2 linked regions of the Desulfovibrio desulfuricans genome follow. The protein of the gene in region 1 binds, or shares a complex with, the protein of each later gene. Links are inferred from orthologs where the notes say so. Each region holds a gene or a part of one and is shown on either strand. Other genes may lie near its edges.

The links.
Region 2: the proteins of NE637_RS05615 (region 1) and uvrB are in contact, whole or in part, in a crystal structure (PDB 7EGT), measured with the Thermus thermophilus proteins. The link is inferred for Desulfovibrio desulfuricans from one-to-one orthologs. Residues at the interface, in WP_096412145.1 of Thermus thermophilus: His654, Arg656, Phe657, Gln666, Asp668, Glu669, Lys680, Arg681, Leu682, Ser683, Lys685, Tyr686, Ala687; in WP_096411307.1 of Thermus thermophilus: Glu23, Leu25, Arg26, Asp27, Gly28, Glu29, Arg30, Phe31, Arg55, Glu326, Asp327, Phe328, Glu379, Ser382, Gln383, His398, Gly400, Arg401.

The regions. Positions count from the first base shown.
Region 1 is NZ_JANFYZ010000003.1:289,184-304,546, forward strand. Bases 12,354-15,363 are described here. They hold NE637_RS05615 (ATP-dependent helicase), read left to right. Parts: upstream 12,354-12,711; coding sequence 12,712-15,015; downstream 15,016-15,363. Other genes in these bases: NE637_RS05610 (multidrug effflux MFS transporter), read right to left, coding at 12,354-12,594; thiL (thiamine-phosphate kinase), read left to right, coding at 15,017-15,363. Also shown: NE637_RS05560 (mandelate racemase/muconate lactonizing enzyme family protein), read right to left, coding at 1-811; NE637_RS05565 (MFS transporter), read right to left, coding at 834-2,129; NE637_RS05570 (LysR family transcriptional regulator), read left to right, coding at 2,354-3,304; NE637_RS05575 (FeoA family protein), read right to left, coding at 3,400-3,651; NE637_RS05580 (acyltransferase), read left to right, coding at 3,906-4,577; NE637_RS05585 (DEAD/DEAH box helicase), read left to right, coding at 4,610-7,825; panB (3-methyl-2-oxobutanoate hydroxymethyltransferase), read right to left, coding at 7,900-8,733; speB (agmatinase), read right to left, coding at 8,730-9,617; NE637_RS05600 (hypothetical protein), read right to left, coding at 9,890-10,426; NE637_RS05605 (class I SAM-dependent methyltransferase), read right to left, coding at 10,437-11,204; more of NE637_RS05610, read right to left, coding at 11,338-12,353. UniProt on the Escherichia coli protein: A helicase with DNA-dependent ATPase activity. Unwinds DNA duplexes with 3'-5' polarity. Translocates on single-stranded DNA with 3'-5' polarity. Initiates unwinding more efficiently from a nicked substrate than double-stranded DNA.
Region 2 is NZ_JANFYZ010000001.1:603,468-618,700, reverse strand. The notes cover bases 6,397-9,276. They hold uvrB (excinuclease ABC subunit UvrB), read left to right. Parts: upstream 6,397-6,761; coding sequence 6,762-8,792; downstream 8,793-9,276. Other genes in these bases: ligA (NAD-dependent DNA ligase LigA), read left to right, coding at 8,882-9,276; NE637_RS02540 (hypothetical protein), read right to left, coding at 6,397-6,704. In the rest of the region: NE637_RS02570 (hypothetical protein), read left to right, coding at 80-385; DNA repair protein RadA, read left to right, coding at 679-2,022; NE637_RS02560 (class IV adenylate cyclase), read left to right, coding at 2,034-2,675; ATP-dependent Clp protease adapter ClpS, read left to right, coding at 2,695-3,015; ATP-dependent Clp protease ATP-binding subunit ClpA, read left to right, coding at 3,025-5,337; aat (leucyl/phenylalanyl-tRNA--protein transferase), read left to right, coding at 5,470-6,249; more of NE637_RS02540, read right to left, coding at 6,213-6,396; more of ligA, read left to right, coding at 9,277-11,011; dapB (4-hydroxy-tetrahydrodipicolinate reductase), read left to right, coding at 11,028-11,816; NE637_RS02520 (methyl-accepting chemotaxis protein), read right to left, coding at 12,094-14,409; NE637_RS02515 (DMT family transporter), read right to left, coding at 14,664-15,233. UniProt on the Escherichia coli protein: The UvrABC repair system catalyzes the recognition and processing of DNA lesions. A damage recognition complex composed of 2 UvrA and 2 UvrB subunits scans DNA for abnormalities.

The sequences.
Region 1 (15,363 bases):
CACCGGCAGCGATGGGAATCGGCACATTGTCCGCAACCTTCTTCATCTGCTTGGGGTTCAGAGGCATGACGGGTTCTTCGTAATACAGGACGCCCAGCTCGGTGATCATGCGGCCAAACTGAATGGCTGCAATGGTGGACGTAAAAGAATGCATTTCAACAATGATATCCATATCCGGCCCAACCGCCTTGCGCATGGCTGCAAGGCGGTCATAGCCCCGGCGCAGCACCCTGTCGGGCAGTACGCCTGAAAGATCCTGCTGGTTCCAGTTGCCCTGCCCGTCCATGGCGAGAACGTCCACCTTAAGGGCATCGTATCCTTCTTCCTGAGCGATAAGCGCGGTTTCCGCATAGGCCTGGGGATCAACAAGCATGGCCTTGTCCTTGCCGGAACCCCAGCCGAACTGCAACTGGCTGGCATAAGCTCGTATCTTGCTGCGCGTTTTGCCGCCAAGTAGCTGATACACTGGGACGCCGAGAGCCTTACCCTTGATGTCCCACATGGCAAGGTCAAGGCCGCTCATGGCAGCGGAAAAAATACCGCCGCCGCCCTGTCCCCAAAATGTCTTGCGCAACATCTTTTCCCATATTGCTTCGTTGCACATGGGGTCCATGCCAATGAGAATCTGGGCCAGATCCTTGGCCATGCCAAATCCGCCAGAAGCGCCCACGCCGTATGCAAGGCCCACTTCGCCAAAACCGCTGATGCCTTCATCCGTATTTACCCGAACAACAACCGGACGCCACTTGCTGGTAGCGGAACTGAAGTCATTGGCCACATCAATAATATCAATACTCGTAATCTTCATCATTATTCTCCTGTGAGCAGCGCCGCTAATAGCGTTTGACTGCAAGAACGCCCGCAGCGATGGTTGCCGCCGCTCCTGTGAATACAAGGCAGAGCAGGCCGCCGCTGTACTGGCCGGTAGTGTTTATGAAAAATCCGATCATGGCGGGCGCAAGCGATGCAAGCCCGTTGGCAAGGCCGTTCATTATGCCTGACGCTGTAGACATGGACGGGCCGGGAATCAGCCCTTGCAGCAACGTCCAGGCCACCGGCGTTCCCATGGTGCAGAATGCCACAGCCAGAGACAGCAATATGGCGGAGAGATATTTTTGCTCAGTGACCGCACCCAGATAAACGCAGCAACCGGCAAAAAACATGGCTGCCATCAGAATTGGCGCGCTTCTGCCTATCTTGTCCGTCAAAAATCCGCAGGACACCTTAAAGATAATGGAAAGCACAAAGGGCAAGGACGCCATCCAGCCCATTTCGCTCCAGCTGAACCCTCTGGCTGATTTGAGGTAGCTCGGCAACCAGGTTATCAGGCCCCAGTACATGCATTGGAGGCACAAGTACCAAAACACCAAAAGCCAGTACCGGTAATTGCCGATGAATCCCTTGAGACGCTGCCCCAGCGGCAACGCAACTTCATTGGTCGCCGAAACTTCCTGCCCCTCTTCAATGTGAGCCAGTTCTGCCTTGTTGATGCTTTTATGCTGCCTCGGGGTATCCGCCGTATGCCGCCACAGCAGGTACAGAGGGATCAAACCCACAGCAAGGCAAAAATGGAAATTGGCTCTCCAGCCGTAGTTACCAATAAGATAAGCAAAAAACGGCATAGCCAGAGCCGGAGCGACAGATTGCCCCACAACCCAGGCGGCGTTGGCCCGCCCGCGTTCCTGCCGGGGAAACCAATTTTTTACAAAAACACTCTGTAGCGGGTAATACATGCCTTCGCCAACGCCCAGCATAATGCGGCTGACGATGATGATCGCAAATGTGGAGGCAATGCCGCCCAGGAACAGGGAGGCCGTCCAAAGGCCGATACAGAGCATCATGGATTTGCGCGGCCCCAAATAGTCGCCTATGGGGGCCAGCAGCACGTTTGCAACGCCATAGGCCGCAAGAAATACGGACATCATCATGCCAATCTGAACGGGTGCGCCTTTGATGCCCATTTCAATAAGAAAAGGATCGTTGGCGGCCAAGACCGAAACGTTAACGCGGTCAAGGTATGCTATGAATATCCCGATAAACAGACAGAATACAACGATGAACCGCTTTTTTGTCGGTTCTTCGCCCACATCCTTTACTGCATTTGCAGGGGAAATAACGCCTTCACTCATATGCTCTCCCTTTGGCGGTTTCTCTATGAGCAGCCAATGCGCATTTGCTGTAATCATATTACGCCGTTATCAGTCAATTCGTTCCCATTGCAGGCTACCGGTATTGCCCATATGGAATTTTTATTGTCACGACTATGCTGCGTAAATCCAGATGGGTAAAATTGTTTTTATTTGTCGATTAATAAGATAAAGTTATTGAAACAGCTAAATGAAAGGGAAAACTCATGCAATTGACGCTGCGGCAAATTGAGGCATTTCTGACGGTTGCAAACCTTCGCAGCTTCACTGCTGCAGGGGCTTCCTTGCACATAACCCAAAGTGCCGTAAGCAACCTCATCAAGGATCTTGAGGCGCAGGTTGGCGTGCCACTTTTTGACCGTACGTCGCGCTTCGTCTCACTGTCCCCCGATGGACGGGAGATGTACACGCTGGCCCAAAAGGCCTTTCACGAATTCTTGCTTATGGAGAAATACGCCGCAGATCTTAGCAGTCTGCGCGCGGGCAGAGTGCGCGTTGTTGGCGCGCCGCTCATAGCCTGCACACTGTTGCCGCTGCTGCTCGCGCACTTCAAGAGGGCCCAACCCGCCATACGTGTCGAGCTGGTGGATCAGCCCATGGCGCTGGTACAATCAAGTATACAGCAAGGGGATGCAGAAGTCGGTTTTGGCCCGGCCCGCCTGCCTGAGACAGACATTATCGCCCGCCATTTTTTTACCACCCCTGTGAGCATGCTCTCACGCCCGGATCACCCGCTGGCAGGGAGGCACAGCACCTGGAGCGAGGTTAAAAAGGTTCCCGTGGTTGCGGTGGGCAGGGAATCAGTGGGCTATATCGCCGCGGACGTGGGTACGCAGCCGCCGTTTACCATTGGCCATGTGGTCAACCAGATGCCAACAGCCTTTGCTCTGGCCGCAGCAGGTTGCGGCGTTGCACTGGCTGGACGGTTTTCGCTGATGCTGGCACGGGGCTATGGTCTTGTGGCTACCCTCCTGCACGACCCAGTACTGTACCGGGAAATGCAGATGTACCTGCCTGCTGCCCGCAAACTCTCGGACGCTGCCGCCACATTTGTGGATTTTGCCACGCAGTTTGTGAAAGATCACGACCCCAACACACTGGATTCAGCCACTGTTGCCGAACTGGCACCGCCGCTCTGTACACGCAGAGACTCCTGATCGCAGGTGGCTGGCCTGCCTTTGCAGCATGAAAAAACGCCCCGCTAAAAAGCAGAGCGTCTGAACACACATCGGACAAACCTGAAGAACGTGCGCTAATTGTTTGTCGCGGCGGCGGGCTGCACCATGATGGCCCCGGCCTCCCTGCGGCGCAGGGCAATGGTTACTTCCGCGCAACGCAAGGCCAGAGGGTCGCGCAGGGGGGCATAGCCCACCACAGAAACAGGCATGCCAGACCCCAGCCCCATGTCTCGGATGCGCCGCGCAAGTTCGCCCCGTGCATTGATGCTGACAATACGAGCCATCTCGCCCACCTTGAGGGACGTGAGAGGAATAACTGAATCCATTGCGCCTCCGGGAGAACCTTTAAAAAACTGTATAATTTAAAAATAACATTCATTTTCAATTTACCATTCATTGCCCCTGGCGTCAAGAAAAGAGACCCTCGGCAATCTGCGGTGAGCGCGCCACGCGCTGCTCCTCGCGGGACAGGCTCCTCCGCTCCACTCGACCATATGGCCCGACTCTGGCATGATGCCTTGCAGCGGGAGGGTCGCTTGCCTCCACGCCCTTTCCGGCACACGTCAACAACGGACAAGCCATGAGTATTCTGAAAAAAGTTCTGGAACGGGGCCTCACCCCTTCCAACGTCATAAGCTACCTGTGTTTGCAGATCATGCGCGTCAACGGCGCGTTCTGGGGCACCCTGCGCCTGCGGCTCAAGGCCCTTGCGCTGGGCGTGCAGGTGGGTGCTGGCGTGTCAGCCCACGGGCCTGTGGGCCTGCTGCGCTGGCCAGGCAGCCGCATGAGCATCGGTGCTGGCGCAAGCCTTATTTCTTCCTGGCGGCGGGCCACTGCTGCGGCTCTGGCCCATCCCGTGCGTCTGCGCACCTTTGGCCCAGGAGCCAGCATTGAAATCGGCCCCGGCTGCCAGTTGAGCGGCACATCCATCACCGCCCGCTCCACGGTCATACGCCTTGAGCGTCAGGTCATGGTTGGGCCCAACTGTATTATGGTGGATTCCGACTTTCACGCCCACTGGCCGCCGGAAGCCCGCGCCACAGAACCCGGCATGGAAGGCGACCGCCCGGTAACCATTGGCGACTACGTGTGGATTGGCATGAACTGCCTTATCCTCAAGGGCGTAACCATTGGCGAGGGGGCCATCATCGGCGCTGGCAGCGTGGTCACGCGAGATGTGCCGCCCTTCTGCCTTGCCGCTGGCGCTCCCGCCCGCGTGCTGCGCAGCCTCAAGCCCGGCACTGCGGAATAGGTCACTGCACGGTGTCTGTGGGAGAATATATCGTGGCACTGCTGGCGTCAGAAAAGCTGGGTGCGCAGGTCACGTGCCACAAGCTCTTTCCGCCGGTGGAGCCATGCTACGCGCCCACACGCCTGCCCTGGCCCGCTGCCATCAGCCGTGCCCTGGAGCAGCGCGGCATCAACGGGCTTTACAGCCATCAGGCCCTTGCCACAGACCACATCCGCGCCGGGCATTCCATTGTTGCAGCCACGCCCACGGCCAGCGGCAAAAGCCTTATCTACAACCTGCCCGTGCTCGACCGCTACCTGCGCGACCGTGACGCCCGCGCCCTGTATCTCTTCCCGCTCAAGGCTCTGGCGCAGGATCAGCTTGGCGCGTTCAACGCTCTGGTGGAGGGCTGGCCCAAGGAGGCCCGCCCCACTGCCGCCCTGTATGATGGCGACACCACCGACCATTTTCGGCGCAAAATCCGGCGCAATCCGCCCACGGTGCTTATCAGCAATCCCGAGATGCTGCATCTCGGCATTCTGCCTCACCACGAGCAATGGGCGGAATTTCTGGCGGGCCTGAGCCATGTGGTTGTGGACGAGGCCCATACCTACCGGGGCGTGTTTGGGGCGCACATGGCCCAGGTGTTCCGGCGGCTCAACCGCATCGCCGGACGCTACGGCGCGCGGCCCGTCTATGTGCTGTGCACGGCCACTGTGGGCAATCCCGGCGAACTGGCGGCAGCGCTGACCGGCACGGATGCGCCTGCCGCCGCGCCTATCCTTGCTACAGATTCCCCGTCTCCGGTTCCTTCCTCTGCTTCTGCCACCCGCACAGCGGATGCGCCAGTGGTTATTGACCAGTCCGGCGCGCCGCAGGGGCCAAGGCACTTTGTTTTTCTTAATCCGGAACAAAGCCCCGCTACTGCGGCTATTGACCTGCTCAAGGCGGCGCTGGCCCGCAACCTGCGCACCATAGTCTACTGCCGCTCGCGGCGCATGACAGAACTTATCAGCCTGTGGGCCGGGCAATCTGGCGTATTTTCCGAGCGAATTTCCGCCTATCGCGCGGGCTTTCTGCCAGAGGAAAGACGCGGCATCGAGGCCCGCATGGCCTCGGGCGAGTTGCTGGCCGTGGTCAGCACCAGCGCGCTGGAACTGGGCATAGACATTGGCGGGCTGGACGTGTGCATTCTAGTGGGCTACCCCGGCACGGTCATGTCCACCCTGCAACGCGGCGGGCGCGTGGGCCGCGCGCAGCAGGAATCCGCCGTTATCGTGGTGGCGGGCGAGGATGCGCTGGATCAGTATTTTGCTCGTAATCCCGAAGACTTTTTCAGCCGCCCTGCGGAAAAAGCCGTGGTCAACCCGGACAACGAGGTCATTTTGACCCGCCATCTGGAGTGCGCGGCGGCAGAAATGCCCCTCACCCCCGGTGAAGCCATGCTGGCAAGCCCTGCTGCCCGCGCCGCCGCCCGCGCGCTCAACGCCAAGGGCCTATTGCTGCAATCGGCGGACGGCACCCAACTGCTGGCCGCCCGCAAGCGACCCCAGCGGCATGTGGATTTGCGCGGCACAGGCCAGACCTTCAGCATTGAAGATCAGGACGGCCAGATCATCGGCTCTGTGGATGGCTTTCGCGCATGGCAGGAGACGCACCCCGGCGCTGTTTACCTGCACCGGGGCCGCAGCTATGTGATTGAAGAGATGGACCCGGCCCGCGCCCGCATTGTGGCCAAGGCTGCCAAGGTCTCGTGGTTTACGCGCACACGCGGGCAAAAAAGCACGGACATTCTTGAAGAAATTGAGCGCACATCACTGGGCCGCGTGCTGGTCTGCCGTGGCCGCCTGCGCATTACCGACACTGTGACCGGGTATGAAAAGCGCTCCACATCGGGCAACCGCCTGCTCACCATCACGCCGCTTGCCGCGCCGCCGCAGGTTTTTGAAACCGAGGGTCTGTGGTATGTCATACCAGACAGCATCCGGGCCTCGCTGGAAGAACGCTTTCTGCACTACATGGGCTCTATCCACGCCCTTGAGCATGCTGCCATTGGCCTGCTGCCCCTGCTCATCATGGCCGACCGCAACGACTTTGGCGGCATTTCCACCCCGCTGCATGCCCAAACCGGACTGTCGGGCGTATTTATTTACGACGGTCTGCCGGGTGGGGCGGGTCTGACCCGTCAGGCCTTTCCCGATGCGCGGGGCCTGCTGGAAGCCACCTTCAAGGCTGTTGCCGCCTGCCCCTGCGAGGACGGCTGCCCCTCCTGCGTGCATTCGCCCAAGTGCGGATCCGGCAACAGACCCATCAGCAAGATCGGCGCGCTGGAGCTGCTGCGCGAAATGCTGGCCCCCGGCACGGAAGGCTATGCCCTGTGCAGCGACCTGCGCATCAGCCCCGCTCCTGACAGGCTGGATATGGAATCGTTGGACGCAGCCTCTGCCCTGGCGGCAGCGCCCCGGCCTGCGGTTTCGGCTCTGGATTTCATCAATGAAGGCAGCCAGCCCAAAGCCGCGCACACTGCAATGGAGGAACAATCCATGAGCAAAAAGCACTCCGCGCCGGACAATCAGAACAGCCTGTTCGGCGCTAACGGCGTTGCGCAGTCCGGCTCCAGCGGCAGCGCCCCCACGCCTCAGAGGGAGGCCAGCAGCGCGCCGGACGCTCAAGGGACAAATACCTTTGACGCCGCAGGCCTGCTGACGCACATTCCCGTGCCGCCGCCAAAAAATTTTGTGGTCTTTGACGTCGAAACCCGGCGCTCCGCCGCCGAAGTGGGCGGCTGGAACCGGGCCGACCGCATGGGCGTGAGTGTTGCCGTGGCCTACGACAGCAAGGCGGACGACTATTTCTCCTATCAGCAGAAGGAACTGCCCGCATTGTTCGAACGCCTGCGCGGGAGCGACCTTGTGGTGGGCTTCAACAACCTGCGCTTTGACTACGCCGTGCTCTCGCCCTTTGCGCCATTTGATCTGCGCACCCTGCCCAGTCTTGATCTTTTGCAGCGCGTGTACGAACGCCTGAACTACCGCCTTCCACTGGACAATCTGGGGCAGGCCACCCTGGGCGAACCCAAGAGCGCCGACGGCCTGCAAGCCCTGCAATGGTGGAAGGAAGGAAAGCTGGAAGATATCGCCACGTATTGCCGCAAGGATGTGGACATCACCCGCCGCCTTTATCTGCACGGTCTGGAGCAGGGCTTTTTGCTGTTCAGCAACAAGGCTGGCTCCCGTGTGCGCGTTCCTGTGGATTTTCACCGGCGTTGAGACTGCCAGCCGGAAAAAGCAAGACGCCCGCAATCGCGGGCGTCTTGCTTTCAAATCTCTGTGACACGGCAGCGTTATTTCAACTTTTTCAGCGTCTTTTCCATGCCTTCCGGCAGGGGATAGCCGTGATCCTCGCCGGGGAACGCGCCTGCGCGCACTTCACGCGCATAGGCCTCCACCGCTGAGCGCAGGCTTGCGCCCACTTCGCCAAAACGTTTGACGAAGCGCGGCAGGTGGCTCAGGGTCATACCCGTCATATCCTGCCACACCAGCACCTGACCATCGCAGCCAGCGCCTGCGCCAATGCCTATAACCGGGATGGACAGGGCCTGGGTCACGCGCTCGGCCAGGGGCGCGGGCACGCATTCCAGCACCAGGGCGAAAGCCCCGGCTTCTTGCAGGGCGCGGGCATCGTCCAGCAGCTTCTGGGCTGCAGCCATGCTTTTGCCCTGCACCTTGAACCCGCCAAAAGCGTTCACCGATTGCGGCGTGAGGCCAAGATGCCCCATGACGGGGATGGAAGCCCGCGTCAGCGCCCGCACTTCTGCGGCAAATTCCGCGCCGCCTTCAAGCTTGACCGCCTGAGCGCGGCCTTCTGTCATGAGCCGCCCGGCGTTGCGCACGGTTTCTTCCACAGAAACATGGTAGCTCATAAAGGGCATGTCGCAGACCACAAGGGCTTTTTGCGCACCGCGCGCCACGGCGGCGCAGTGGCGCACCATGTCGTCCACCGTGACGGAAAGCGTGTCGGGATAGCCCAGCATCACCATGCCCAGCGAATCGCCCACAAGCAGGGCATCCACCCCGGCCATATCCATGACCCGCGCGGTGCTGTAGTCATAAGCCGTCAGCATGACAAGCTTTTCCTGCCCTTTGGCCTCGCGGAAGGTAACTATGGTGTTCTTCATGACTGAGCCTCCTTCTGGTTGGCATCGTGGGCCAGACCCATGATGAGGTGGGTAAGCTTGGCAGCCGTAAAGTCCGCATGGTGCAGGCCCTCAATGGGGGCCAGTTCCACCACGTCCAGCCCCACCACGCGGCGGCCCGCCACGCAGCGTTCCAGCATGTACTGGGCCTCGCGCCAGTTGATGCCGCCGGGCGAGGGCGTTCCTGTTGCTGGCATGATGGACGAATCAAGCCCGTCCACATCAAAGGTGATGTAAATATTTTTGGGGAAATCCTCTGGCAGGGGCAGCTCCGGCAGGCCCACACGGGCGAGGAAATAGGCGTCGTAATGGGTGACGTTGAACTTCTTGCGGATCTCGGCTTCTTCCCGGCAGAAATCGCGCACGGCAAACTGCGTGAGCGGCAGGCCGAGGTCGGCCACGGCACGGTACATGACGCTGGCGTGTGAAAAGGGGCTGCCCTCATACTGGGGCCGCAGGTCGGCGTGGGCGTCAAACTGCACAACGCCAAAGGGTTCGCCCGTTTTTTCAGCCTGCCGGGCAAGTGCCCGCAAGGCCCCGAGCGTCACGGTATGCTCGCCGCCCAACACCACAGGCACTGCCTCGCAGGCAATGGCATGGGCCACAGCGGCCTCTATGCGGTCAAGCGTGTCGGTTATGGGGCCAGCGCAGTCCACGGCCTGAGCGGTAAAAAAACCTGACTCGCCCGGTGCGAATCCGCATTCCCAGGCTTCAAGCTGATGCGAGGCGGCAAGCAGGGCCTGAGGGCCTTTGACCGTGCCGCCGCCATAAGAAACGCTCTGCTCCAGAGGAACGGGGATAATGTGAAACCCTGCCTGCTCCGGTGCAGACTGGGGATATTCAGAAGCCAGAAACTTGTCTTGCATGTGATCCTGCCGTGATTTGACATAAAAAAACGGCCCGCTTGGGGAGGCAGGCCGTTTTGGTTGGAGGAGACTGTCAGCAAAAGAAAGGAAGGTACTTTCCAAGCTGCAATGGCCGTGCCACAAAAAGCAGCATACGGATAATCATATAACCTGCTGCTTTTTATTGGTAATTTTTTACAGCCTCGCAATAGGCGCGTTAAAAATGTTTAACCCCTCGTGCCTGCGCCCTGCCTGGAAGGCGCAAAACTGTACAAAATATTTTCTTGCACAGCCTACTGCACAGTGTCCTTGCCCGGCGCAACAGCCGCACCCTGCAAAGAAAGGGAAAGCTTTTCGGCCAGTTCGCGCGCGGCGGGCGTATTGCGCCATTCGTCAAAGAGTTTCTGCCAGCCGCCAAAATCCACAAAGTTGCGGTCAAGCTGTTCTTCGTGCATCTGCACCCAGGCGTTGAAAAGCTGCATCTGCACCTGGAAGGTGGCGCTCTCAAAAATCATGGCCGCAGTATCGCGGGGCATGACCTGACCGTCCACATGGGCCAGAACAAAATTACAGACCGCGCGGCGGGAAGTTTCAAAGGTCACTTCCTGACCGTTCATGTCTTCTGCCAGGGGCAGCAGCCGGGGGAACATCTCGCTGATGCGCTCCATGGCCTTGACCGGCACGGCGATGAACAGGGCGGGCTGGCCGTCCGCAGCGGCAGGGGCTTCGGGTTTTTCAGAGATGAAATAAAAACGCAGCCAGTTCTCGAACATTACGGCTTCCAGAACCTTGGCAACGCCATTCTGAAATTGTTCTTGAGCTTCGGGCATGGAGACTCCCTTAGTGTTTTACGGCCACGACCCGCAGCCGCCGATAATCAGCAATCCAACCGCCGTTATTCCACATGGATGCGCGCAGGGCATCCGCCACGGCGGCAAAAACTTTTTCCTGAGCCTCTGGGGCCACGCAATCCAGATCCTGGGCAAAAAACTGGGCCATCCAGCGGGCAAGGCTTTCTTCCCCGCCTTTGAGAGGGGTGGGCCTGTCGTATTCTTCCGCCAGCCGCACGGAAAACCCGTGGCGGCTCAGCAGGGCCGCATATTCCTGCGCCGAGGGAAAATAAAAACGCTCGCTGTTCAGATGCGCCGGGCCAATGCCTTCCCCCGCCAGCACGGCCTGAAAGGCCGCCCCAAAGGCAGCGCGGATACGCCCGATATTGCCTTGCGCGCCAAATTCGCACACCAGCAGGCCGCCGGGGCGCAGCGCCCGCGCCATGACGGAGGTCAGGCGCTCCTGATCTTCTATCCAGTGCAGCGCGGCGTTGGAAAACAGCGCGTCCACGCAGCCGTTCCACGGCATGTCGCAGGCGTCCATTACCAGAAATTCCACTCGCGGCAGACGCATCCTGGCCTGCACGATCATGTCGGGCGAGGCGTCAATGCCCACCACGCGGGCGGCTCTGGCGGTCAAGGCTTCTGTCAGTGCGCCTGTGCCGCAGCCTACGTCAACAACAAAGCCCAGACCATCGGGCAGCAGCCCCAGCAGGTTTTCACCGTAGGCTGCCACAAAGTCGTGGCTCTGGTCATAAAGATGGGCATCCCAATCCATGAATCCGGTTCTCCCTGCGCGGCGAAAAAAAGCGCAAGCGCCACTTGTTGTAAACATCAGACTACAGCGCGTCAATGCGGCGGGCTGATTTGCAGCAACAATGCCGCCCGATCCCCGCTAGAAACGAGCAGGCTCAGGCCTGCTTTTCCCGCAATGCGCGCTTTTGCATTTCGCTGTTGCCAACTTGTCCAAGCACTGAGGCGGCAAGCCCGGTGCAGGCGCTCACCAGACCCAGCGGCACGGCGGTATCACCCCCGGCCAGCCCCACAAGAGGGGAGGTGCACGCGCCAAAAATAAAGACCGCCACGCCCAGAATGCCCGAGGCCGTTCCCGCGCCCACATTTTGCGCGCTGATGCCAAGGGTAAAGCTGGTGGGGAGCGTCATGCCCTGGAGGGCGATCATGAAAAACAGCCCCACGAGCAGCGGCAAGGGCGAGGCTGGCGCTATCACCGTCACGGCCAGTACGCCAAGGCAGGCCGCGCAGCGCAGCGTGTTGCCGATTTGCAGCAAACGGGCTTCGCCAAAACGGCGCGACAGCCGGGCCGTGGCAAGGGCAACAAACATGACGCTCAAGGCGTTGCAGCCAAAAATGACGCTGTAGCCCTGCGGTGAGATGCCGTACATGCCCTGCAGCACAAAGGGCGAGGCCGCCACGTAACCGAAAAATCCGCCCATGGTGAAACCCTGCACGCCCACATAGCACATGAAGGGTTTTTGCCGCAAAAGCTCGCCCATGGCCTTCCACGAGGCGCGCAAGCCCCCCTCGCGGCGCATGGTTTCCGGCAGGGTTTCGGGCAGGCCCACGGCGCTCAGCACGATCAGCAGCACCCCAAAGCCCGTCAGAAAATAAAAAATCAGGGGCCAGCCGCTCAGGGATGCCAGCCAGCCGCCCAAGAGCGGCCCGGTAATGGGGGCAATGCCGTTGACCGCCATGAGCAGGCTCATGAAGTTGGTCAGCTCCGGCCCGCGAAACAGGTCGCAGGCCATGGCGCGGGCCAGCACAATGCCCCCTGCCCCGCCAAGCCCCTGCGCAAAACGCAGGGCAATAAAGCTGTTGCCCGTTTTGGCCGCTGCGCAACAGATGGAAGCCAGCGTAAAGAAGATCAGCGCCATGAACAGCGGCTTGCGCCGCCCGGTGGAATCTGAAATGGGCCCCACAAACAATTGACCGAGGGCCATGCCCAGCAGACAGGCCGTGATGGTCAACTGGGTTGTTGCCGTGGAGATATTAAGGTCTGCCGCCAGGGCGGGCAGGCTTGGCAGATAGGTATCGGTACACAGCGGGCCAAAGGCGGCCATCATGCCCAGCAAGAGCGCCAGAAACAGCCTGCGACGGCGGGGCAGCCTTGCGCCGGCACCCACAATATAATCATTTTCCGTAATGCGCATGTTTGTCCTTTTTCTTTTCTTTGCGCGATATTCGGGACGGACGCTGGCAAAGTCAAGGGCGGGGAACACCCCTGCGCGGCTCTGGTATGCGCTGCCGCCTTATGCTACCCTGCGCACATGATTGATTACGCTCAAGCCCTTAACGAAGCCCAGTACGAGGCAGCCACCTGCGGCGACGGCCCGGTTCTGGTTGTGGCAGGCGCAGGCAGCGGCAAAACCCGCACCATCGTCTACCGTCTGGCATGGCTGGCAGAGCACGGCGTCGAACCTGACGCCATGCTCCTGCTCACCTTTACCCGCAAGGCAGCGCAGGAAATGCTGCACCGCGCGGGGCTGTTGCTCAATCAGGGGCTTGCGGGCGTGCAGGGCGGCACCTTTCACGCCTTTGGCTTTGGGGCGCTCCGGCGCTGGAAGCCCGACTGGCTTGGCGACAGACCTTTTACAGTCATGGATTCCGCCGACATCAACGAGGCGGTCAAGCACTGCAAGGATCAGCTCAAGCTGGGCAAGGGCGACAGGTCGTTTCCCAAAACCCAGAGCATTGTGGGGCTGCTGAGCAAGGCCCGCAACAAGGAGCTGCCGCTGGACGAAGTGCTGCGACGCGAGGCCTTTCACCTGCTGCCCCACGCCGATGGCCTGGCCCGGCTGGGCGATGCCTACAATGCCTACCGCCGCGACAAGGGCCTGCTGGATTACGATGATCTGCTGTTCGAGCTTGAGGCCCTGCTGCGCGAAAATCCGCTGGCGGCCGCCTCGCTGCGGCAGAGGTTCAGCCATATTCTCGTTGACGAGTATCAGGATACAAACCTGGTTCAGGCCCGCATTGTGCGCCTGCTGGCAGGGCCCTTGGACGGCCCCCCAGGCAACGTCATGGCTGTGGGCGACGAAGCCCAGTCCATCTATGCTTTTCGCGGTGCCAATGTGCGCAACATATTGGACTTCCCCACGCTTTTTCCCGGCGCGCGCGTGGTGCGGCTGGAAGAAAACTACCGATCCACCAAGCCCGTGCTGGATGTGGCCAACAACCTGCTCTCCCACGCTGCGGAATCCTTCCGCAAAAACCTGTTCACGCGCAAGGAAGGCGGCGACCCCGTGCGCCTTGTGACGCCGCTCAGCGACATGAGTCAGGCCAAGCTGGTGGTGCGCCGGGTTGAGGAACTGCTGGCGACCCACCTGCCGCACGAAATCGCGGTGCTGTTCCGCGCGGGCTTCCATTCCTATAACCTGGAAATGGCCCTCAATCAGGCGGGCATTGCCTTTCGCAAATACGGGGGGCTGCGCTATACCGAGGCTGCCCACGTCAAGGATGTTATCGCCTACGCGCGCCTGCTGCTCAACCCGCTCGACCTGCCCGCCTTTGCCCGCGTGGCGGCCCAGCACAGCGGCATTGGCCCCAAGACGGTAGAAAAACTCTATGCCGTGGCCCGCAGCGGCGACCAGAAATCCACAGAAAAAGCCTTTGCCAAGTATCCGGGTTTTCTGGAAGACATGCGCTTTGTGGACGACCTGCGCGCCCGGCCCATGCCGCCATCGGGGACGCTGTCGTCCGTTCTTGAACATTACCGCCCCCGCCTCGAAGCCCTCTACCCGGAAGACTGGCCCCGCCGCCAGCAGGGGTTGGAAGAAATCATCCAGATGGCCTCCGGCTACAGCGAGCTGGATCTTTTTGTGGCAGATCTTGCCCTTGAAGCGCCGGAAGACGATGACGCCGACAGCAACGAGGGCAAGATCACCCTTTCCACCGTGCATTCGGCCAAGGGGCTGGAGTGGAACGCCGTTCTGATCATTGATCTGGTGGAAGACCGCTTTCCTTCGCGCCACGCACTGGCCCGGCCAGAAGATTTTGAAGAAGAGCGCCGCCTCATGTACGTGGCCTGCACCCGCGCGCGCCAGTGCCTTGACCTCTACGCCCCTGCCTCGCTCTACAACAGGGCGGAGCGCGGCAGTCAGCACGTGAGCCAGAGCCCCTTTGTGCGCGAGCTTGCACCCGGCATGGTTGAAGAATGGATTGAAGGGTTTGGCGGTGTGCTTTCGCGCCGCAGCGTGGGCGGCGTAGGTTTTGGGCGTAAAACCGCCATGCCTTCCGCTGGCGGGCCTAGCGGCGCGCAGGGCTTTTCTGGCGGGCTTTTGCCGCGTCCGCAGCGCTCGCCGAGCCACGATGCCTATGACGACTGCCAGCTTGCGCCAGACGATGCGGGCAGGCAGGCCACTCCTCTGACGAATCCTGCACCCGCTCCTGTGCCCACGCAGGGGAATTCAAGGCCACAAGCCGCAGGCGATGGCGAACTGTGTTACTGCCGTCACCGTATTTTCGGGCGCGGCAAGATCGTGCGTCATTTGCCGCCGGACAAGGTGCAGGTGAATTTCCCCGGCTTCGGCCTCAAGGTCATCCTGAGCGAATATCTGATTCTGGAGAGCTGATATGGTTCCGCCCCACGCATCCCCGGCTTCTCATGGCTCTCTTTCTGAAGACGGCATTCTGGCCTGTCTTGGCAGACATTTTCCGCAAACCGGGCCTTCCCTGCTGCTGGGCAGGGGCGATGACTGCGCCGTGCTGCGCGGCGGCAAGCCCCTTGCCGTGAGCAGCGATCTTTTTCTGGAAGACGTGCATTTTCGCCGCTCGTATTTTACCCCTGAAGAAACAGGCTACAAGGCGCTGGCTGTCAATGTGAGCGATCTTGCGGCCTGCGGGGCGCGGCCCGCGGCCTTTACCCTGTGCCTCGGCCTGCCCGGCTGGGTGGACGAACCGTGGCTGGACGCGTTTTTCTC
Region 2 (15,233 bases), on another replicon or contig:
ATTTCATATAATGGAGCCTGTTGCCCTCAATAGGGCCGCACTGTTTACCGCCGCAAAGGCACACAGGAGAACAGGTAACATGTATAACCGTTTTGGAACAACGCAGGAAATGATGATCCAGACCGTTCAGGAAAATGGAACGGAGGCTGTGCTCGCCATCGACAGCAGGGGCCTGTATCTGACCACCGCCCAGTTTGTGGGACGCCCCATTGCCGACCGCAACCGCTATAGCGGCGTGCGCAAGGATGTGCCTCAAAGGCTTGCCGCACTGGGGCTGGATGTGGATGCCCTGATGGCCGCAAACCAGCACCGCATTCAGGTGGAGACCGTCTCCGCCAAGAAGGTCAACCCCCTCAAGGCTTCCAAGCGTGGTTCCAAGGGCTAACCTGGAGCAACTGCCAAGTTTGCAACTATCCTTACTCCAGAGCTGGATGTGGCTGAAAATACCCACCTGCTCCGGTTGACGCCACAGGCCGCGATTTTACGGCTGTATACCATCGCCCGTTGTTGACACGGCTGCCCGTACCGGGATCCGTTCAACAGCGGGCGCTGCTGTTTCAATCCCGCCTGAGTTTCCTTCATCGCGCAAGCGTTGCAGGGCGGATCGGCAGAGGGGAGGCGGCATGGCCCAAGCGCCCACGCCTTGCGCCCTGTGTACTTTTTCCGTAGGCTTTATTCATGTCGAAAACACGTGAAATTTATATATGCTCTTCTTGTGGCTCACAAACCATGCAGTGGCGTGGGCAATGCCCCAACTGCCATGAGTGGAATACGCTTCAGGCGGCTGTGCAGCCCAAATCCGCCCCCGGCGGCAACAGACCCCGCGCTGCTACGGATTCCTCCAGCCGCCCCATTGCCTTGCGGGATGTGGAAGATGCCGGACACGCGCCCTACGGCAGCGGCCTGAAAGCCCTTGACCGCGTTCTGGGCAAGGGCCTTGTGCCCGGTGCGGCAATACTGGTGGGCGGCGAGCCGGGCATCGGCAAATCAACCCTGCTGCTCCAGGTGGCGGGGCTAGTGGCAGCGCAGGGCAGGCGCGTGCTCTATGCCAGCGGGGAGGAATCCCTGCCGCAGATCAAGGGCCGGGCCGAGCGCCTCGGCATGCTGGATCATAACCTCATGGCCATTGCCACCTCCCGCGTGGAGGACGTGCTCGAAGCTGCCAATACCGCGCCGCCAGCCCTGCTGGTTGTGGATTCGGTGCAGACCCTCACAAGCCTAGAGGCCGATGGCCTGCCGGGCAACGTCAGCCAGGTGCGGGCCGTGGCAACAACATTGCTCGAGGCTTGCCGCCGCCTGTCTTGCACCCTGGTTCTGGTGGGGCACGTGACCAAGGACGGTGTGCTGGCTGGCCCCCGCCTGCTGGAACACATGGTGGACACCGTTATTTCGCTTGAGGGCGACCGCCGCCAGATGTTCCGTCTGTTGCGCGTGTTCAAAAACCGCTTTGGCCCCAATGAGGAACTGTTGGTTTTTCGCATGGAAGCCTCGGGCATGCAGATTGTGGACGATCCTTCCACGTTTTTTCTAGGTCAGCGCGATCCTTCGCTATCCGGCACTGCCGTGGTCATGGCCGTAGACGGGCAGCGCCCGCTGGCAGTGGAGGTGCAGGCCCTTGTTTCCCGCACATTTTTGAGTATCCCGCGCCGCGCCGCCCTTGGTTTTGACGTGGCCCGCCTGCATTTGCTGCTGGCTGTGCTGGAAAAAAGGCTCAAGCTCAACTTTGGTCAGGTGGATATTTACGCCAAGGTGGGCGGCGGCATGAAGCTGAGCGAGCCGGGGCTTGATCTGGCGCTGGTGGCTGCGGTGCTTTCGTCGTATTATGATGTTCCGCTGCCGGAAAAGAGCGTGCTGTGGGGCGAGGTTGATCTCAACGGGCAGGTGCGGCCCGTATCCGCGCAGGATTTGCGCCTCACGCAGGCGCGGCGGCTGGGCTTTGATCCCATTGTCCACCCGGCTGTGGAGCAAGGCGGCATTAGCACCATAGCCGCCTTGCAGCAAAAACTGTTTCATCGCAAGTAAAGGCGGCGGTTATGGGCCTTGAGATTGAACGCAAATATCTGCATGTGAATCTGCAAAGCCTGCGGCAGGCGCTTGTGGACAGCGGGGCGCACTGCCTTGGCGCGCATTTTGAGTGCAACTGGGTGTTTGACACTGCCCAGGGAACGCTGGTCACTGGCGGCAAGCTGCTGCGTTTGCGCAGTCAGGAATGGCAGGACAAAACGCGCCACCTGATCACGCTCAAGCTGCCCGCCACAGAAGACGGCGGCTTCAAGGTGCGCGAGGAGCGCGAAACGGAAGTTGCCGATGGCGCTGCCTTGCGTGGTATTCTGGAAGGGCTGGGCTATACGGTGGCGGCCCGGTACGAAAAAGTTCGCGAGCCATGGCGCATGGACACCGTGGAAGTGGAGCTGGACGCGCTGCCCTTTGCCCAGGTGGTTGAACTGGAAGGCCGGGCGCAGGATATTGCAAGGGTCGAGAAGCGTCTGAACCTTGACAATGCCGAAATAAGCATCAAAAGTTATCATGAGCTGCATCAGGAATGGTTGCGGCAAAACAACAAGCCGAAACAGCTTTCCTTTGTGTTTGACGAAGCGCAGAGGGCGCACTGGCGCACAGTGCTGGGCCTGACCGACAAGGCCGATGTCAACACGGATTCTTCGCGGCAGAGCTGAAACGTCTTGGGAGCCATGCATGTCTTTTATCCCCGACAATCAAACCAGCGGCGACAGCCGCGTAATCGTGGAAAAAAAACTCAAGGAACCGGATCGCTACCGGGTACTCCTGCACAATGACGACTATACAAGCATGGAGTTTGTGGTGTCGGTACTGTGCGGCATTTTCCACAAAACCGCCGAAGAAGCCACGGCTATCATGCTGGCGGTACACCAGCGCGGGGTAGGCCAGTGCGGCATATACACCCTTGAAATAGCCGAGGCCAAGGTTCGGCGTGTGCACAACACGGCGCGGGCGGCAGGGTATCCCCTTAAATGCACCATGGAAAAAATCCATTGAGATAAGCCTATGTTGAGTAAAAATGTTCAGTTGGTCATTCGGGACGCCCTCATGGGAGCCCACCGGCGACGGCATGATCTGTTGACTGTGGAGCATGTGCTCTTTGCGCTGACGAACAGCATGAAGGGGCGCATCATTCTTGAGGGCAGCGGGGCAAGCGTGCCCGTGCTGCGCGAGCAGCTTGAGGAATTTTTCAACAAGGAACTGGAACCCGTTTCCCTGGCGGAAAAGCACGAAGTCTCGCAGACGGACAGCGTGCAGCGCGTGCTTGAACGCGCGCTGGAGCATATCCGCTCCTCCGGGCGCGACGCTGTGGAGCTTGGCGACCTGCTCATTTCCATCATGGATGAGGAAGAAAGCTACGCCCACTTCTATCTGCGCAAACAGGGCGTTGAACGGCTGGACGTGCTGACCTTTATTTCGCACGGGCTTGATGAAGGTTCCGGCTCGCGCGGCGTGGAAGCCGGGGCCGAAGCCGGGGACGGCGAAGCCAAGGCCGATCCGCTGGCCCAGTATACCGTCGAACTTACGGCCCGTGCCAAGGAAGGCAAGATTGACCCCCTCGTGGGCCGCACAGCGGAACTTGACCGCGCGGTTGAGGTTCTGTGCCGCCGCCGCAAGAACAACCCCCTCTTTGTGGGCGACCCCGGCGTTGGCAAAACAGCCCTGGCCGAGGGCCTTGCCCTGCGCATTGTGGAAGGCAACGTGCCTGAAATGTTTGCCAAAACAAAGCTCTATGCCCTTGATATGGGCCTTCTGCTCGCGGGCACCCGCTACCGGGGCGACTTTGAAGGCCGCCTCAAGGCCGTGGTGCAAAAGCTAAAGGAGCAGCCCGACTGCATCCTGTTTATTGACGAGATCCACACCATCGTGGGGGCTGGTTCCACCTCTGGCGGCTCGCTTGATGCGTCCAACCTGCTCAAGCCCGTGCTCGCCAATGGCGAAATCCGCTGCATTGGTTCCACCACCTACGAGGAATACCGCAACCATTTTGAAAAAGACCGCGCGCTGGCCCGCCGGTTTCAGCGCATTGACCTTACCGAGCCGACCACGGAAGAATGCCTTGGCATTCTTGAAGGGCTTGAGCCGCGCTATGCGCAGTACCACCACGTGCGCTACAGCCCTGCGGCCCTCAAGGCCATGGTGGATCTTACCGCGCGCCATGTGCGCGACCGCCTGCTGCCCGACAAGGCCATTGACGTGCTGGACGAAACTGGCGCAGCCGTGCGCCTGGGCCGTGGCGTAACGCCTGCCGGAAAGCCTGCCCAAAAGAGCGGCAAGGATGCCCCGCTGGTCAGTGTGGCCGATGTGGAGCGCATTGTGGCCCGCATGGCGGGCATACCCGTGCGCACTGTCTCCGGCAAGGAACGCAACAAGCTGGCAACGCTTGAAAAAGACCTCAAGAGTCTTGTGTTCGGGCAGGAAAAAGCCATTGAGCTGACCGTGCGCGCCATCTTGCGCGCCCGCGCCGGGCTTGGGCAGGAGCAGCGCCCCGCAGGCGCCTTCCTGTTCTACGGGCCAACGGGCGTGGGCAAAACGGAAGTGGCCCGCAGTCTTGCCAAGCTCATGGGCGTGGAATTTCTGCGCTACGACATGAGCGAATACATGGAAAAGCACTCTGTTTCGCGGCTCATCGGCGCGCCTCCAGGCTACGTGGGCTTTGATCAGGGCGGGCTCATGACCGAGGCCGTGCGCAAGGCCCCGTATTCCGTGGTGCTGCTGGACGAAGTGGAAAAGGCCCACCCGGATATCTTCAACGTGCTGCTCCAGGTGATGGATTACGCCACGCTGACGGACAACACCGGGCGCAAGACGGACTTTTCGCACGTTATCCTTATCATGACCTCCAATGCCGGGGCCTTTGAAATGTCGCGGCCCGCCATGGGCTTTGGCGGCACGGCCCCGCAGGATGCGGCGCACAAGGGCCTCAAGGCTGTGGAAAACACCTTCAGCCCTGAATTCCGCAACCGGCTGGACGCGCTTGTTCCCTTTGGCAGCCTCACAGAACCCATGATGTTGCGCATTGTGGACAAGTTTGTGGGCGAAATCCGCACCAGCCTTGAGCAGCGCGGTGTAACGCTTACACTCACGGAGACCGCCCGCAAGTGGCTGGCCCGCAAGGGCTTTGATCCCTCCATGGGGGCGCGGCCTCTGCGCCGTCTGCTGCGCACGGAGCTGGAAGACCGTCTGGCGCACGAACTGCTCTTTGGTTCGCTCAAAAAGGGCGGCAGCGCAAAGCTGACAGTCAAGGGCGAAGAACTGGCCCTTGAACATGAGGGCAGCGCGGCAAAAAGCCGTAAGCCGGTGCCTGTAGACGCCTGATTATATGCACAAAGGCGGGCCGGGGCTGTTGCCGAATGCGGCAGTCCCGGCCCGTTTGCGTTGACGCTGTTTTCAAGGGCATCCGCCCCATCCCCCAAATATTCAAATGGTACTCTGTCGGCAAAGGACGCTATGATCGGGGCATTTACAGCACTGGCCTCTCAATTTCCGCCGCCGGAATCAGCCCGTGAAGACGGCTTGCTGTGTCTGGGCGGCGATCTGCGTCCAGAACGTCTGGTTGCTGCCTACAGCCGTGGGATTTTTCCCTGGTATTCCAAAGGAATGCCCATTCTCTGGTGGTCGCCGGATCCCCGTTGCGTCATGCCCCTTGAGGGCTTTCGTCTGCCTGCGCGCAGCGCCCGCAAGCTGCGCCTGCATCCTTTTGAGCTGACTCACAACGCCGCTTTCGGGCGGGTTATCCGCGCCTGCGCTGCACCAAGGGACAAGGAGGGCGGCACCTGGATTATTGACGACATGATGCGCGCCTACGAAGACCTGCACGCCCTTGGCTATGCCCATTCCATTGAGGCCTGGCGCGATGGCGAACTGGTGGGCGGTCTGTACGGCGTGGCGCTTGGGCGGGCCTTTTTTGGCGAATCCATGTTTCACACCCAGCCCGAAGCCTCGCGCGCCGCACTGGCAGGGCTTGTGGCCCTGCTGCGCCAGCGCGGAGCAACCCTGCTTGACTGCCAGCAGGAAACGCCGCACATCATGCGCATGGGCGGCGTGATGCTGCCGCGCGCGGTTTTTCAGGCCGAACTTGAGCGCGCCCTTGCCTCACAAACGCAAACAGGCGCTGCGCAAAGTTGCGCAACGCCTGAAATGGCTGGAAGCGGTCTGCCGTTTCCGTGGCTGCCCTGGGGAGTTGTGTACAGTTATTCCCCGGACGGCTTTTGGGCGGCCAGATCGTAAAAACCATAGGCCGGGAAGGGCAGCGGATAGTCGCGCACCGCGTCAAAGCGGATGAAGCCCGTGGTCTTGCCTTCGCCAATGCCTGCCAGCGGCGCAACGCCCATGGGCACGGGCAGATCAAGCGGACAGACCGTGATTTTTTCAATCTGGTCGGCATAGCGCTTTTCAAGGTATTCCACCAGCGCGTGGCTTTCTTCTGCAGTGAAGGATTCAAGCACGCAGCGCAGGGCGGCTTCTTCCGTAGCGCCTTGCAGCACTTCTGCCGGAACGGAAGGGTCAGCCGGGGCCACAAGGCCAAGACCCTTGATGGCTTCCACTTCGGCATCAGTAGCGCCGGGGCGGAAAATCTGCACGTCCAGATGGCGGCAGCCCTTGAAGGTGCTGAGGGTTGCGGCCACAATGAAAACCCGGTCGATGGGCAGATCTATCTGAGAAGGTACGAAGATTTTTTCCATGGCAATTCCCGTTCGTTATTGATGTAATCCTGTCCTCTTACTCCAAAACATAATATTATGGAAGATAATCCGGTCATCCCATTCAGCCTTGAAACGGCATACACCCCCACGGGCGACCAGCCCACGGCCATTGACGCCCTGGTGGACAATCTTCAGGCCGGGGTTCCCTCCCAGGTTTTGCTGGGCGTTACCGGCTCCGGCAAAACCTTTACCATGGCCAACGTCATTGCCCGCTGCAACCGCCCGACGCTGGTTCTGGCCCCCAACAAAACGCTGGCAGCCCAGCTTTACGGCGAGTTCCGGGGGCTGTTTCCGCGCAATGCCGTGGAATATTTTGTCAGCTATTACGACTACTACCAGCCGGAGGCCTATGTTCCGGCCTCGGACACCTATATTGAAAAAGATTCGTCCATCAACGACAACATAGACAAGCTGCGCCACGCCGCCACCCACGCCCTGCTGACCCGGCGCGATGTGGTCATTGTGGCTTCGGTTTCGTGCATCTACGGCCTTGGCTCGCCGGAATATTACGCCAAGATGGTCATTCCCGTTGAGGTGGGCCAGCACTTCCCCATGGACAAGCTCATCACCCGGCTGGTGGAAGTGCACTACGAGCGCAACGATTATGACTTCCACCGCGGCACCTTCCGCGTGCGCGGCGATGCCCTTGAAATCATTCCCGCCTACCATCACGAGCGGGCGCTGCGGCTGGAATTTTTTGGCGACGACATCGACCTCATGCGCGAGATTGACCCCCTCACGGGCGAGGTGCTGGCCGAGGTAAGCAAAACCGTGCTGTACCCTGCCAGCCACTTTGTTTCCGCGCAGGACAACCTCAAGCGGGCTGCCAGCGACATACGCGATGAACTGGCGGTGCGGCTCACCTATTTCAAGGAGCACGGGCAGCTTGTGGAGGCCCAGCGCATTGAGCAGCGCACCCAGCTTGACCTCGAAATGATTGAAGAGCTCGGCTACTGCAACGGCATTGAAAACTACACCCGCCACCTCGACGGCCGCAAGCCGGGCGAGCCGCCGTCCTGTCTGCTCAACTATTTTCCCGAAGATTTTCTGCTTTTTGTGGACGAATCGCACATCACCATTCCGCAGGTGGGCGGCATGTACAAGGGCGACCGCTCGCGCAAGCAGACCCTTGTGGACTACGGTTTCCGCCTGCCCTCGGCTCTGGATAACCGCCCCCTCCAGTTCAACGAGTTCACCAACCTGCTCAATCAGGTGGTGTACGTGTCGGCCACGCCCGGCAAGTACGAGCTGGATCAGGCGCAGGGCATTGTGGCGGAGCAGATCATCCGTCCCACGGGCCTTGTGGATCCGGTGGTGGAGGTGCGCCCCACCAAGGGCCAGATGGAAAACCTGCTGGGCGAATGCCGGGGCAAGGTGACGCTGGGCGAGAGGGTGCTTGTCACCACACTTACCAAGCGCATGGCGGAAGACCTCACCGAATACTGCTGCAACATGGGCGTGCGGGCGCGTTACCTGCATTCGGACATTGATACGCTTGAGCGCATGCAGATCATCCGCGCGCTGCGGCTTGGGGAATTTGACGTGCTGGTGGGCATCAACCTGCTGCGCGAGGGGCTGGACATCCCCGAAGTGTCGCTTGTGTGCATTCTGGATGCGGACAAGGAGGGCTTTTTGCGCTCCACGGGTTCGCTTATCCAGACATTTGGCCGCGCCGCGCGCAACGCGCAGGGCAAGGTCATTCTGTACGCGGACAAGATCACCGATTCCATGCGCGCCGCCATGGGCGAAACCGAGCGCCGCCGCGCCAAGCAGGCGGCCTACAATGAAGAGCATGGCATCACGCCCACCAGCACCCGCAAATCGCTTGAATCGCCACTTGATAGCCTGTATGTGGAAGATGGCGGCGGACGCGGGCGCGGCAAGGGCAAGGGTAAACAGCGCGAGCCAGACGCAGTGCCGCTGACTGCCGAGGATGTTGCCATTCTTGTTGCCAAGCTTGAAAAGGAGATGCGTCAGGCGGCTCGTGATCTGGAATTTGAACAGGCCGCAGAGCTGCGTGACCGCATCCGCATTTTGCGGGCCAGGCTTATCGCCATGCCCGAATAGACGGGGGCGCTTGCCCCTGTGAGCAGTGCCGCCGCAAAGCCCGTAAGCCAAACAAGGGCACGGCGGCTGACCATCAGAAAGGTTTTTTCATGTCGCAGAATTCACGCAATGGCAGGCAGGAGCAGAACAGCCTCTTTACCACTGGCCCCGCTGGCGGTCCCAGCAGCGAGGAGCGCAACCGCGCCCGCTGGCTGGCCGCAGAGCTGGAGCGCCACAATTATCTGTATCACACTCAGGATGCGCCGGAAATTTCGGACGACCAGTTTGACGCGCTGTTTCATGAGCTGGCCGCGCTGGAAGACCGCTGGCCCGAGCTGCGCTCTGCCCATTCGCCCACCCTGCGCGTGGGCGGCAAGCTGCTGGACGGCCTTGCCAAAAAAGCCCACAGCCGCCAGATGTACGGTCTGGACAACGTCTTTTCTGTCGAAGAATGGCGCGATTTTGTGGAGCGCATGCGCCGCGCATGGGATACGGAACTCAACGGCCCTCTGCCGCAGGCCTTCTGGTGTGATCCCAAACTGGACGGCCTTGCGCTGGAAATCATCTATGCAAACGGCGTGTTGCAGGAGGCCCTGACGCGCGGCGATGGCGAGGTGGGCGAAGTCGTTACAGAGGCCGTGCGCACCATCCGCACCGTGCCCTTGCGCCTCAGGGGCGATGGGCCGTTTCCCGCGCGGCTTGAAGTGCGCGGCGAAGTGGTGATGTATAAAAAGGATTTTGACGCCCTCAACGAGCGGCAGGAATCCCTGGGGCAAAAGACCTTTGCCAATCCGCGCAATGCGGCAGCAGGAACCCTGCGCCAGCATGATATTTCGGTTACGGAATCGCGCCCCCTGCGCTTTCTGGCTTATAGTCTGGGTGATGCGCAGTGGGCTCCGGCGCAGCCGTGCCGCCTGCATTCGGAGCTGATGGCCCGGCTGAAGGAATACGGTTTTCTTACGCCGCCAAACGGCAAGCTCTGCGCGAGCCCTCAGGATGTAGAAAACTATGTGAACTGGGTGCGCGAAAACAGGCCGGAATTTGCCATGGAAATTGACGGCGCCGTGGCAAAACAGAACGACCTTGAAGCCCAGGAGGCACTTGGTTTTACGGCGCGCGCGCCGCGTTTTGCCGTGGCCTTCAAGTTCCCGGCCATGCAGGCGCAAACCCAGCTTGAGGGCATAGAAATTCAGGTGGGGCGCACAGGGGCGCTTACGCCAGTGGCCATGCTTGCGCCGGTGGCTGTGGGCGGGGTCATGGTTTCGCGCGCAACCCTGCATAATGAGGATGAAATCCGCGCGCGCGACGTGCGCGTGGGCGATACCGTTATTGTGCAACGCGCGGGCGATGTTATCCCCGAAGTGGTCGGCCCGGTGCTGGATAAAAGGCCCGCGGGCGCTGAACCCTACGAGTTCCCCCACACGTGCCCGGCCTGTGGGCAGCCCGTGTACCGCGAAGAAGGCGAGGCTGCCTGGCGGTGCGAGAATCTGGCTTGCCCCGCCATCCGGCTGCGCTCCATAACCCACTTTGTTTCCAAGGCCGGGCTTGATATTCAGGGCGTGGGGCAAAAGTGGATCGAGCAGCTTGTGACCAGCGGGCGCGTACAGTCGCCAGCCGATCTGTTCAGCCTCACCGTGCAGGAGCTGCTGGGCTTTGAACGCATGGGCGAGGTGCTGGCGCAAAAGTTTGTGGATTCGCTGGAAAACGCCCGCCACACCGCGACCCTGCAAAGGCTTATCAGCGCCCTTGGTATCCGCCACGTGGGCGAGCAGACGGCCCGTACCCTTGCGGCGCGCTTTGCCGATCTGGATGAACTGGAAAACGCCACAGTGGATAGCCTGCTGGCCCTGCCCGATGTGGGGCCGGAAGTGGCTTCGTCCATACGCAACTTCTTTGACAGCCCTGCCAACCGCGAGCAGCTTGCGCGGCTCAAGGAGAACGGCCCGTGGCCCAAGGGCGCGGATTCGGCTCAGGGTGCGCAAACCCTTGCCGAAGGGCCCCTGGCTGGCAAAACCATTCTTTTTACGGGCACCATCAGCGTGCCGCGCGGCACGGCGCAAAAGTGGGCCGAGGCCGCCGGGGCTGTTCCCCTTGGTGCTGTCAGCAAGAAGCTGGATTATCTGGTGGCGGGCGAAAAGGCGGGCAGCAAGCTGGACAAGGCGCGCTCCCTTGGCGTAACCGTGCTGGATGAAACGGAATTCAGAAACCTGTTGCGTGAATCCGGCATTGAGCCGGAATAACGGAAACGGAGAAGCTATGAGCACTTCTATTATTGTGGTCGGGGCCAGCGGGCGTATGGGCAAAACCATCAGCGGGCTTGTGGAAGCCGACCCGCAGTTCACCCTTGCAGGGCTGGTGGACAGCCCGGAGCGCATAGCCGCTCTTACGGGTGCTGCCTGCCCTGTTTCCGACAGTCTGGCAGCCCTGTTGCCCAAACTTCCGGGGGCTGTGGTCATTGACTTCACCGCTCCTGCGGTGAGTCTGCAATCGGCCAAGGCCGTTGCGCAGACCGGCAATGCCCTTGTAATCGGCACCACGGGCTTTACCGATGAGCAAAAAGACGAACTGCGCGCCCTTGCTGCCAAGGCCCCGATTTTCTGGGCCTCGAACATGAGCATCGGCGTGAATGTGCTGCTCAACATCCTGCCCCAGCTCACCAAGGCCCTGGGCGAGGATTATGATATTGAAATGGTGGAACTGCACCACAACCGCAAAAAGGACAGCCCCAGCGGCACGGCCCTGACCCTTGGCGAATGCCTTGCCGAGGCCCGCGACTGGAAGCTCAACGATGTGCGCTGCTCCAGCCGTGACGGCATCATCGGCGCCCGCCCCAAGGAGCAGATCGGCATTCAGGCCATACGTGGCGGCGATGTGGTGGGCGTGCATACCGTGTATTTCATGGGCCCCGGTGAGCGTATTGAAGTGACCCATCAGGCCCACTCTCGCGAGAATTTTGCACGCGGCGCTATCCGCGCCGCTGGCTGGATGGCAGGGCAGAAGCCCGGCAAGCTTTATAGCATGCAGGACGTGATCAAGGATATTTAGTATTGTTTTGCAGGCTGTTTTGTCTGGATGAGATTTCAGGTTTGAATATCTTTTGTACAGACCAAAGCAAGGTGTTTTAAAGCAGGCCCGTTTTCGTTCAGTGACAACACATTAGGTGCTGTATTGAACGAAGGCGGGTCTGATCTGTTTTATTGTTGCCGCGCTTGCGTAGATGGGGCAGGGTGTGAAAAAGCCCCTGAACGGTTTGCCGTTCAGGGGCTTTGAGTTTGTTGCGGGGCAGGGTAGGCGCTTACTCCTGCTCCTGTGCCCGCGTCAGCTATGAAACCATCTGCGCAATGAGCTTTTTGAGTTCCTGCGCCTGCTTTGCCAGTTCCGTCACTGCGTTGGCAGATTGCGACATGGCGGAGGACGTCTCTACGCTGATGGTGTTGATCTGTTCCACAGCGCGGTTGATCTCGTCGCTGGTGGCCGACTGTTCTTCTGCGGCGGCGGCAATGGAATGCGCCTGATCCGCAGCCTGATCCACCAGCACCACAATTTCTGAGAGCGCCTCGCCGGAGGTTCCGGCAAGCTCGGTGGTCTGCTCAATGGTGTCTACAGTCTGGTTGACCTGATCAATGTTCTGCGTGGTGCCGCTCTGTATGCCCTGAATGGCGGAACCAACCTCGCGGGTTGCCTGCATGGTCTTTTCCGCCAGTTTGCGCACCTCGTCGGCCACAACGGCAAATCCGCGTCCGGCTTCGCCCGCGCGCGCCGCTTCGATGGCGGCGTTGAGGGCCAGCAGGTTGGTCTGGTCTGCAATGTCTGAAATCACGGTCATGATCTGGCCGATACTCTGGGCCTGATCGCCCAACGAGGCCATTCCGGTCTTGAGGCCCAAAGCCTGCGTGTGCAACTGGTTGATGCCCTGCACTACCTTGTTGACCACTTCTGCGCCATGTTCCGCCTTGCGTTTGGCATTGATGGTAGTGTCTGAGGCGCCGCCCGCATTGCGCGCCACCTCAAGCACCGAGGCATTCATCTGCTCCATTGCGGTGGCGGTTTCAGAAACACGCTGTGTTTGCTGATCCGCGCCACGGCTGGCCTGTTCCACCTGGGTGGAAAGCTCCTCGGTCGCGGTGGAAAGCCTGTCGGCAATGGCATTGGCGTTCTGCGCCACCTGGGCAACGGCATCACGCTGCTGCTCGATGGTGGCCTGCTGCTTTTTGATTTCCGTCAGGTCGAACACAAGTGTTACTGCACCAACAATGTTGCCGTCCAGATCGCGGATCAGCGAGGCATCAATGCGCAGATTTTTGTGCTGGCCGTCTGCAAAGGTCATTGCTGCTTCAATGCCATGTGCGTTCACTCCCTCGCTCAGACATTTATGGCAGATGGTACGCTTGTTGGCATCCCCGTAGAAAAATTCAGCCGCTCCCATGCCCTTATAGTCGTCGGGCTTGCCGCTTTTGCCCACAAGCTTGACCATGGCATCATTCACATAGGTGATGCGCACATCTGTATCTGCAACCAGGGTGGGGAAGGTGATGCCCTGCAATACGCCGTCAGCAAAACCCAGGCGGTTTTTGAGCACAGCGGTTGTTTCTTTAAAATTACCTGCAAGTTCAGCCAGTTCAAAACTATAATTGCCCGCGAGCGTGGCCTTGAAATCGCCGTGCGCAATCTGCGCGCTGTAGTCCATGATGTTCTTCAGCGGGGCGGTAATGATCCGGCGAACCATAAATATGATGCTGCCCAGCAATACAACAAAAATGCCGATAGCAACGAGAATAAGAATGTTGCGTTGCTCAACGGCGTCTTTTGCAAGATCGTCTGTAAATGCGGAGGTGCAGACAAGCCAGCCTGTTCTTTCAATGGTTTGAAAAACAATTACCTTGTCCTTACCCTGAAATCCGTAATCAAAAGAGCCGTTCTTGATTTTAAGCGCCTTGACTACAAATTCCAGCTTGCTGACATCGCTCATGTGAGTCTCAGCCTTGGGGTGGGCAATAACGCGACCATTGGCATCAATAATAAATGCATAACCATGGTCTGCAACTGTTATGTTAAAAACATGGCTTTTAATATATTCAAGCCAGTTCATGGTCACGCATACTGCGCCAATGGGCTTGCCTGTGTCGCCAAAAACTGGAGTAGCGATGGCAAATATTTCTTTTTTTGTGGTTTTTGCAATAACGATGTTGGGGTCAATGGCATCCTTGCCCTGCATGGCAGTTTTGAAATAGCCTCTTTCACTGTAGTTATTGCCAATAAAATTTTCTCCATTGGAGGATGCGCCGGAAACAGCAACGCCCTGCGAATTTAGAACAAAGATGGAATTGATTCCCTTGTATTCTTTGATAAGGGCTTTGATAAGGGTGTCCATTTCGGCGCTGTTACCTTCGATGGCTTTTTTCGCCTGACCGCTCTGCGCCGGAACCTTGATCATGCTCATGTTGGCGTCAATCATGTCATTGACGTTGGCAATGAGGCCGTTGTTTATGATCTTCATGCCGCCAACAGATGTATTGTTGACAATGTGGTATGAAGATTTGCCAACGTAAACAACAAAAATGGAAACGCCGATAAGCAGAATGACGCTTATCAGTGCGGCTATAACAGTATTTACGCTCTTGAATGACAGGCGTGGCATGGTATCCTCCAGTGAGCTCGTGATGCAAGGGTGATTATGATGTGATGATAACGTATGTTAAAAAAAATAGCATTCCGTTAACGCAGCACATCTGACTAAATTTTTTTTATTATTAATAGTCAAAAAAATCGTCAAATCCAATATAAACTTTATATCATTTGTAATAATATTTTGTGGAAATGGCAGTTGTGTAGTAAGCGTTTATGTGATTATCGAATTAAAAAAAATTAATTGCAGCCCAAAAGCCGCTTATATCATCGCCTGCTGAGTCTGAACACAGCGCCAAGTATGAGTGCGCCGCCTGCAAAAATGCCCAGACCGGGAGCATCGTTAAAGAGCAGCCACGCAGCAATTATGGCGTAAACAGGTTCAAGCGTGATGATAACCGCTGCCTGTCGGGCCTTGAGGGCTGTGAGGCTGCTTACGTAAAGGCTGTAGGCGAGGGCGGTGCATAAAAGGCCCAGGCAGATTATCCACAGCCAGTCCAGAGCGGCGATGCCCGGCACATCCGCTGCAGCAAAGGGCAGAAGGCAGATGATTATTACTGTATTTTGCCACCAGCAGGTCTGCATGCCAGACATGCCCCCGGCAAAGTGCCGGTTTGCTATGGCCACCAGTCCGTAGACCGCAGCGGAAACAATGCCCCAAAGCAGGCCGTGGGTTGCAGTATCAGCCAGCGAAAACGAGGGCGTCAGGCACACAAGCCCAATGCTTACCATGCCAATGCACTGCAATTCCCGGGCGCTTGGGCGCTCGCGGTAGGCTATGGCTTCAAACAGGGCCGTAAAGGCGGGAAAACACGCAAAGCCGAGCGTACCCACCGC